DNA from 2 places in the Pseudomonas sp. JC1203 genome. Region 2 is predicted to be linked to the other one. Evidence: predicted binding sites of a transcription regulator. Region 2 holds the regulator's gene; the other holds the start of a gene.
The links. The regulator sigma-54, encoded in region 2, starts transcription at its own class of promoters, with help from an activator protein. The targets are predictions, from matches to a motif close to ANTGGCATNNANNTTGCTNT.
Positions count from the first base shown of each region.

Region 1: the regulator sigma-54 is predicted to act here: its motif matches at 1,752-1,771, upstream of nirB (nitrite reductase large subunit NirB).

Region 1 covers NZ_JBWCAM010000004.1:21,600-25,995, forward strand. Annotated here, with positions in the region: gene nirB (nitrite reductase large subunit NirB) at 1-1,627, opposite strand, end outside; gene AC0SZ7_RS07530 (sulfite reductase subunit alpha) at 1,932-4,396, opposite strand, start outside.
Region 2 covers NZ_JBWCAM010000008.1:69,004-73,399, reverse strand. Annotated here, with positions in the region: gene rapZ (RNase adapter RapZ) at 1-243, opposite strand, end outside; gene ptsN (PTS IIA-like nitrogen regulatory protein PtsN) at 246-710, opposite strand; gene hpf (ribosome hibernation-promoting factor, HPF/YfiA family) at 723-1,031, opposite strand; gene AC0SZ7_RS13745 (RNA polymerase factor sigma-54) at 1,143-2,639, opposite strand; gene lptB (LPS export ABC transporter ATP-binding protein) at 2,812-3,537, opposite strand; gene lptA (lipopolysaccharide transport periplasmic protein LptA) at 3,537-4,076, opposite strand; gene lptC (LPS export ABC transporter periplasmic protein LptC) at 4,063-4,396, opposite strand, start outside.

The DNA.
Region 1 (4,396 bases), on a different contig from region 2:
GGTTCCAGCACGAAGCGAGGATGTTGCCCACGGTGGGCTTGCAGATATCGCAGCCCACGTGGCCGCGGCCATGGCGCGCCAGCAGGTCCTCGAAGGTGTGGATGTCACCCACCCGCGCCAGCGCGTAAAGCTCCTGGCGGGTGTAGGCGAAGTGCTCGCACAGGCTCTTGTCCACGGCCACGCCGCGGGCGATCAGCTCGTGCTCGAACACCTGCTTGAGCAACGCCGCACAGCCGCCGCAGCCGGTGCAGGCCTTGGTCTGCGCCTTCAGGCTGGGCAGGTCGCCGCAGCCGCTGTCGATGGCCGCGCACACCGCGCCCTTGGTCACGTTGTGGCAGGAACACAGGGTGGCGCTGTCGGGCAAGGCATCGGCGCCCAGGGCAGGCGCGCCGTCGCTCAGGGGTAAAATCAGGCTGGAAGGATCCTTGGGCAGCGCGATGCCGTTCTGCACGTACTGCAGCAGCGTGTCGTAATAGCTGTTGTCACCCACCAGCACGGCACCGATGACCTTGCTGCCGCACGGCGACACCACCAGGCGCCGGTAGCTGGCGTTGGCCTCGTCGATGAAGCGGTAGCTTTTCGCACCCGGCGTGGCGGCGTGGGCGTCGCCGATGGAGCCCACGTCCACGCCCAGCAGCTTGAGCTTGGTGGACATGTCGGCACCGCTGAAGGTGGCCTCGCCCTGCCCCGCCAGCAGCGCCGCGACGTTGCGCGCCATGCTGTAGCCGGGCGCCACCAGGCCGAACACACTGCCGTTCCAGGACGCGCATTCGCCAATGGCGAAGATGGCCGGGTCGCTGGTGCGGCAATGCTCATCCACGACCACGCCGCCACGTGCGGCAATTTCAAGGCCGGCGCTGCGGCCCAGGGCGTCCTGCGGGCGGATGCCGGCAGAGAACACCACCAGGTCGGTTTCCAGGAACTCGCCGCCGTCGAAGTTCATGCGGTAGCGATAGGCCTCGCCGGCGACGATACCCTGGGTGGCGCGCGACACGTGCACGCCCACGCCCAGCGCCTCGATCTGCGCGCGCAGGGCCGCGCCGCCGTCGCTGTCCAGTTGCACCGGCATCAGCCGCGGGGCGAACTCCACCACGTGGGCTTCCAGGCCCAGCGATTTCAGCGCGTTCGCCGCTTCCAGGCCCAGCAGCCCGCCGCCCACCACCACGCCGCGCCGCGCCTGGCTGGCGGCCTGGCGGATGGCGTCGAGGTCATCGAGGGTGCGGTACACCAGGCGTGCGTCGCCTTCGGAGCCGGAAATGGGCGGCACGAACGGGTAGGAACCGGTGGCCAACACCAGTTGGTCGTAGGCATAACGGCCTTGGGCAGTGACCACCTGGCGGTTTTCACGGTCGATTTCCAGCACCGCTTCGTCCAGGTGCAGGTGCACGCCGTGGTCGGCGTACAGGGTGGCGTCGCCCAAGGCCAGCGCCTCGGCGTCCTTGCCGCCGAAGTACTCGGACAAATGCACGCGGTCGTAGGCGCGCTGGCGCTCTTCGCCGAACACCCGCACCTGGAACTGTGCCAGGGCCCCGCGCTCAATCAGTTGCTCGACACAGTGGTGGCCGACCATGCCGTTGCCGACGATGATCAGTTGCGGGCGCGGCTTGAGCGTCATGAATGCGTTCATGCAGGTTTTCCTCGAACAAAAAAAAGACGCCTGGAGCCGTTAAGCTCCAGGCGCCTTTGCCTGGTATCTGTGTGGGGTGCCCCTGGGTGCGATCGCCGTTGAACGCGGGTGGGCTGTGAAGGTAAAAGCAGATTGCATGCCAAGGTGTAATTGCCCTGCTTCGTGGGAGCGGGCTCTGCCCGCGAAGGCCACACCGCGCTTGGGCCGCCTTACCGCAGCGGCCCCTTCGCGGGCAGAGCCCGCTCCCACAGGGCATTCATTCCATCGCACCGCACCAGTGCAATACCCTGCGACGCGCATCGTTTCAGTACACATCGCGCAGGTAGCGCTTGTCCTTGCTCATCTGTGCCACGTACGCCTCGGCGTCCACGCCACCGTGCTCGGCAACCACCGCCTTCAACGCCGCGTCGACGTCCTTGGCCATGCGGCTGGCGTCGCCGCACACATAGAAGTGCGCGCCCTGCTGCAGCCACGCCCACAGCTGCGCGCCCTGCTCCAGCATGCGCTGCTGCACGTAGATCTTCTGCGCCTGGTCGCGGGAGAAAGCGGTGTCCAGGCGCTGCAGGTGACCTTGTTGCAACCAGCTCTCCAGTTCGTCGCGGTAGTAGAAATCCGTGGCCTGGCGCTGCTCGCCGAACAGCAGCCAATTGGGGCCACTGGCACCGCTGGCCTGGCGCTCCTGCAGAAAGGCGCGGAACGGCGCAACGCCGGTGCCGGGGCCGACCATGATCATCGGCGCGGCGGGGTCGGCCGGCACTTTGAAGTGCTTGGAAGGCTGCACGAAAATCGACACCAGGCCGCTGCTGGCACGGTCGGCGAGGAACGCCGAGCACACGCCGCTGCGCGCGCGGTCGTTGTGGCGGTAGCGCACGGTGGACACGGTGAGGTGCACCTCGTTGGGCGTGGCCTTGTAGCTGGAACTGATGGAGTACAGCCGTGGTTGCAGCGGTTTGAGCAGGCCCAGCAATTCATCGACACTGACTTCGGTAGGGAATTCGTCCAGCAGGTCGAGCAACTGCCGGCCCCATAGCCACTGATTCAACGCCTGCTTGTGGTCCGCCGCCAGCAGGCCGGCCAGCCGCGCGCTACCGCTGCGCTCGGCGACCAGCGTGAGCCAGGCCGGGGTAATGCGGGTGATCTCGTAATGCTTGTGCAGCGCCTGGGCCAGGGCCATCTCGCCCTGGGCCGGCACCTGTACGTGCTGGCTGCTGTCCAGGCCCAGGGCGGCGAGCAGCTCTTCCACCAGCGTCAGGCAGTTGGTTGGCCACACACCCAGGGCGTCGCCGGCCTGGTACTGCAGGCCGGTGTCGCTGAGGTCAAACACGATCTGGCGGGTTTCCTTTTCCGCACCCGGGGCGTTGAGCAGGCGGTTGTGCTTGATGCGCACCTGGCAGGGGCGCTGGCGGGTGTAGCCGCTGTAGTCCCTGGCCACCGCAGGCTGGACCGGCCCCGCACCCGTCAGGGCGTGGCTGACGGCCGCCAGCCAATGGTCAGCCACTGGCTGGTAATCGGGCTCGCAGTCCATGCGTGGCACCAGCGGCGTGGCGCCCAGGTGTTGCAGGCGCGCATCAAGCTTGCGACCGAACCCGCAGAACTGGTCGTAGCTGCTGTCGCCCAGGGCCAGCACCGCATAGCGCAGCCCGGCGAGCTGTTCGGCGACTTCGCCCTGCAGGGCCGCCCACAAGCCGCTACCGTTGTCCGGCGCATCACCGTCGCCAAACGTGCTGGCAATCAACAGCACGCTCTGCGCCTGGCGCAATTGGGCCACGCCAACCTCGTCCATGCAGGTGACCTTCACCTTCAGGCCCGCACCACGCAGTTGCTCACCGCAAAGCGCGGCCAAGGCCTCGGCATTCCCGGTCTGGGATGCCCACAGCACCCACTGGTCGGGCACCTGCGCGGCGAGCTCGGTGGCGGCAGCTTCCACCAAAGGAATCAGGGCGCCGCTCACCCGGCTCAAGGCCACGGCGCTGAACTTGAATTCCGGCTGCCACGACACCGGGTCGATGGCGTCGCTGGTCACCGCGTTGATGGCCAGGTCATCGCCGTACAGGTCGTTCCAGTGGAACGGCGCGAACAGGTTGCCGGGCAGCACCCGGTCGCTGAGCCGCGCCGGCAGCACCGCATGGCCGCGGCGGGTTTGCAGGCGCACCTGGTCGCGCTCGGCGATGCCCAGGCGCGCGGCGTCCTCGGGGTGCACTTCCACAAAAGGCCCGGGGTTGAGCTTGTTGAGGCTGGCGACCTTGCCAGTCTTGGTCAGGGTGTGCCACTGGTGCTGCACACGGCCGGTGTTGAGCACCAGCGGGAAGTCGTCGTCGGGCAGCTCGGCGGGGGCCATGTGCGGCCGGGCGAAGAAACGCGCGCGGCCGTCGTCGCTGGGGAAGCGCGGGCCGTCGGGAGTCAGGTAGCGCACCGGGTTGCGGTCATCGTCGCGGCCGGGTTCGCACGGCCATTGGCGCGGGCCCTGGCGCAGCAGCGGGTAGTCGACGCCGCGCAGGTCGTAGCCGGTGGCGGGGTTGAAGGCGCCTTTTATTTCCTCGAACACAGCCTCGGCCGAGTCGTAGCTGAAGGCCTCGGCATAACCCATCTCGCAAGCCACCAAGGCAATGATCTGCCAGTCGGGCAACGTGTCACCGGGAGCATCCACGGCCTTCTGCATCAGCGTGAGGTTGCGCTCGGAATTGACCATCACCCCTTCCGCCTCGGCCCACAGCGCACCCGGCAGGAGAATGTCGGCATAGCGGTTGGTCTCGGTGTCCAGATAGGCGT
Region 2 (4,396 bases):
CTTGTCACGGGCTTCCTGCAACAGCTGCGGGAAGCGCGACAGGTCGCTGGGCAGGTTGCGGGCGTCGATCGACACGGCCACCAGCGGCTGGGCCAGCTCGGTGCGGATCAACGCACGCTCGGCCAGTTCCGGCAGCAGGCCGGCGGGCAGGTTGTCGATGCAATAGAAACCGTTGTCTTCCAGCACGTCCAGCGCGGTGCTTTTACCCGAGCCGGAACGGCCGCTGACGATGATCAGGCGCATGGTCAATGACCTTTCTGTTCGTCCAGCACGACTTGGTAGAGGCTTTCGCTGTTTTTAGCCGAGCGCAGGCGTTCGCGCACATCGGCGCGGTCGAGCATGCCGGCGATCTGGCTCAGCAACGCCAGGTGTTCGTTGGTGGCTTCCTGAGGGACCAGAAGCACGAAGACCAGGTCGACCGGCGCGCCGTCGATGGCGTCGTAGTCGATCTTGTTCTCCAGGTGCAGCAGGGCACTGATCGGCGTGGTGCAGCCGGCCAGGCGGCAATGGGGGATGGCAATGCCGTTGCCGAAACCGGTCGAACCGAGTTTTTCACGGGCAAACAGGCTGTCGCGCACAACTTCCTCACCAAGGCCGGGGACGTCCCGGGCGATCAGTGCGGCGATTGTCTCGATTACTTTCTTTTTACTGCCGCCCGGCACGTTCACGAGGGAACGGCCGGGGGGCAGGATATTTTCAAGTCGGATCATGAGGGGGGAGTGTCAGCGGGCGGTCTGGCCTTGCAGCAGACTTTGCTGTTTTTCCTTATGCTTTTTGAGTTGGCGGTCGAGCTTGTCGGTCAGCAGGTCGATGGCCGCGTACATGTCGTCATGTTCCGCGTTTGCCACAACCTCGCCACCGGGTACGCGCAGGGTGGCCTCGATTTTCTGTTTCAGCTTCTCGACCTCCATGATGACCTGCACGTTGGTGATCTTGTCGAAATGGCGCTCCAATCGGTCGAGTTTCTCGCCGATGTAAGTGCGCATGGCGTCGGTCACAACCAGTTGATGTCCACTGATGTTGACTTGCATACCGCTTTCTCCTTATTGCCAGTGCATAAAGAGACAGGTTGGTTAACCTGCCACTGGAACGCTGTGGCACATCCGGCAAGCCCACTGGCAGCGCGTTGGCGCTGCCAGGATTCACATCAGCCGCTTGCGTTCGCTGGACGGCGCGATTCCTAGGGATTCGCGGTATTTTGCGACAGTGCGGCGGGCTACCTGGATGCCTTGTGCCTCCAGTAAACCAGCGATCTTGCTGTCACTCAATGGCTTTTTCTGATTTTCGGCGGCAACCAGTTTCTTGATGATCGCGCGGATCGCCGTGGACGAGCATTCACCGCCCTCGGAGGTGCTGACGTGGCTGGAGAAAAAGTATTTCAGCTCGTATATGCCACGCGGGGTGTGCATGTATTTCTGCGTGGTCACCCGCGAGATGGTCGACTCGTGCATACCCACCGCCTCGGCAATATCGTGCAGCACCAGCGGCTTCATGGCCTCGTCGCCGTAATCGAGGAAACCGCGCTGGTGCTCGACGATCTGGCTGGCGACCTTCATCAGCGTCTCGTTGCGGCTTTGCAGGCTCTTGATGAACCAGCGCGCTTCCTGCAGCTGGTTGCGCATGAAGGTGTTGTCGGCACTGGTGTCGGCGCGGCGCACGAAGCCTGCGTACTGCGGGTTGACGCGCAGGCGCGGCACGGCTTCCTGGTTCAGCTCCACCAGCCAGCGCTCGTTGTCCTTGCGCACGATCACGTCGGGCACCACGTACTCGGCTTCGCTGGATTCGATCTGCGAGCCGGGGCGCGGGTTGAGGCTTTGCACCAGCTCGATGACCTGGCGCAGCTCGTCTTCCTTGAGCTTCATGCGGCGCATCAGCTGGCTGTAGTCGCGGCTGCCCAACAGGTCGATGTAGTCGGCCACCAGGCGCTGGGCTTCGCTGAGCCACGGCGTGCGGGCGGGCAGTTGGCGCAGTTGCAGCAGCAGGCACTCGCTCAGGTCGCGGGCGCCGATGCCGGCGGGCTCGAACTGCTGGATGCGGTGCAGCACGGCTTCCACTTCGTCCAGCTCGATGTCCAGTTCCGGGTCGAAGGAATCGCAGACTTCCTGCAGCGTCTCGTCCAGGTAACCCTGGTTGTTGATGCAGTCGATCAGGGTGACCGCGATCAGGCGATCGGTGTCGGACATGGGCGCCAGGTTCAATTGCCACAGCAGGTGGCTTTGCAGGCTCTCGCCGGCCGACGTGCGGGTGGTGAAGTCCCATTCGTCATCATCGTTGCTGGGCAGGCTGCTGGCGCTGGTCTGGTAGATGTCTTCCCAGGCGGTGTCCACCGGAAGCTCATTGGGAATGCGTTCGCTCCATTCACCGTCCTCGAGGTTGTCGACGGTGGGGGCCGAGGTTTCCTGGTAGCTCGGTTCCTGGATTTCCGGCGTGACCTGTTGTTCGGCCTTGTCGGCCATGGGGTCACTGTTGTCGAAGTCGTCGCCTTCTTCCTGGCGCTCGAGCATCGGGTTGGATTCCAGGGCCTCCTGGATTTCCTGCTGGAGGTCCAGGGTGGAGAGCTGGAGGAGGCGGATGGCCTGTTGCAACTGCGGTGTCATCGTCAGTTGCTGGCCCATTCTTAGGACGAGCGATGGTTTCATGGCAGGGGCTTAACACCTTATTCGCCGGCGCAAAGCGCCATCCACTACGGGCGCCGAGGCTCTCGGCTTTTGTCGTAAGCAAATTATATGCCTGAAACCGAAGTGTTTGCCTAGAGCGACGCCGCAATTAATTCACGACACGCCCCGGGCAACAAGCCAAACACCTCGCCGATTACAGGCGGAACTCGTGACCGAGGTAGACCTCTTTCACCAGTTGGTTTGCCAGGATGGTCTCGGCGTCGCCTTCGGCGATCAGCTGGCCATCGTTGACGATGTAAGCGGTTTCACAGATATCCAGCGTCTCGCGAACGTTGTGGTCGGTGATCAACACGCCGATGCCCTTGTTCTTGAGGTGGTGGATGATCTGCTTGATGTCACCGACCGAGATCGGGTCGACACCGGCAAACGGTTCGTCCAGCAGGATGAACTTGGGCGCGGTGGCCAGGGCGCGGGCGATTTCCACCCGGCGACGCTCACCACCCGACAGGCTCATGCCCAGGTTGTCGCGGATGTGCGTGATGTGGAATTCCTGCAGCAGGCTTTCCAGTTCCTTCACGCGCGCGGCTTTATCCAGCTCTGGGCGGGTTTCCAGGATGGCCATGATGTTGTCGGAGACCGACAGCTTGCGGAAGATCGAAGCTTCCTGCGGCAGGTAGCCGATGCCCGAGCGAGCGCGCCCGTGCATGGGCTGGTGGCTCACGTCCAGGTCGTCGATCAGCACGCGGCCCTGGTCAGCCTGCACCAGGCCGACAATCATGTAGAAGCAGGTGGTCTTGCCGGCGCCGTTAGGCCCCAGGAGGCCGACGATCTGCCCACTTTCGATGGACATGCTGACGTCACGCACCACTTGCCGGCCTTTGTAGGCCTTGGCCAGGTGCTGGGCTTTGAGGATAGCCATTACTTGCCCTGCTGCTGGTCGGTTTTGCTTTTCGGCTGGATGACCATGTCGATCCGTGGGCGAGGCGTGACCTTGGCGCCTGTGGCGCGGCCGGCGTTCACGACCTGCTTGACGGTGTCATAGACGATTTTTTCGCCTTCGGACGTGTTGCCGTCGTTCACCACCTTGGCCTGGTCGATCAGGATGATGCGGTTCTGCGCCGAGAAGTACTGGATGGTCTTGCCGTAGCCCTGCACGATCGGCTTGTCGATGGCCGGCTTCTGCTCGTAGTAGGCCAGGTTGCCCACCGAGGTGAAGGTGTCGACGTCGCCCTGCGCGTTGCGGGTGATGGTCACGGTGTTGCCGGTGATCTTCATGGTGCCCTGGGTAATGATCACATTACCCTTGTAGACGGCCACGCCCTGCTTGTCGTCCAGTTGTGCGTCGTCGGACTGGATGTGGATCGGCTGGTCGCGATCCGTAGGCAGTGCCCAGGCGCCAGCGCTCCCCAGTGCAGAGCCCAGGGAGAGCAATAAAGGGAGGGTTTTAGCGAGCCTCATACAGTCCTCTTACGTTGGACAGCAAGTTGATCTTGCTGTCTTTCAAATATGCCTTCATGCCCGTGCCCGTAGAGACGCCACCGGCGCCGTCGATTCTAACGTCTCGGTCTGTCTGCGCATATTGTTGTTGTGGGAATACCGTCATGCGTGTGGTGGTAATCAGGGTAGGACGGTTTTTCTGGTCGGTACGGGCCACGCGTACGTTGTCGATCAGCTCCACCTGGGTGCCGTCGGGGTTCACTTCGCCGTGGTCGCTGGTCACGTGCCATGGGTACACGGTGCCGCGGTACAGGTTCATGTCCGGGTTGGTCACCTTGGTG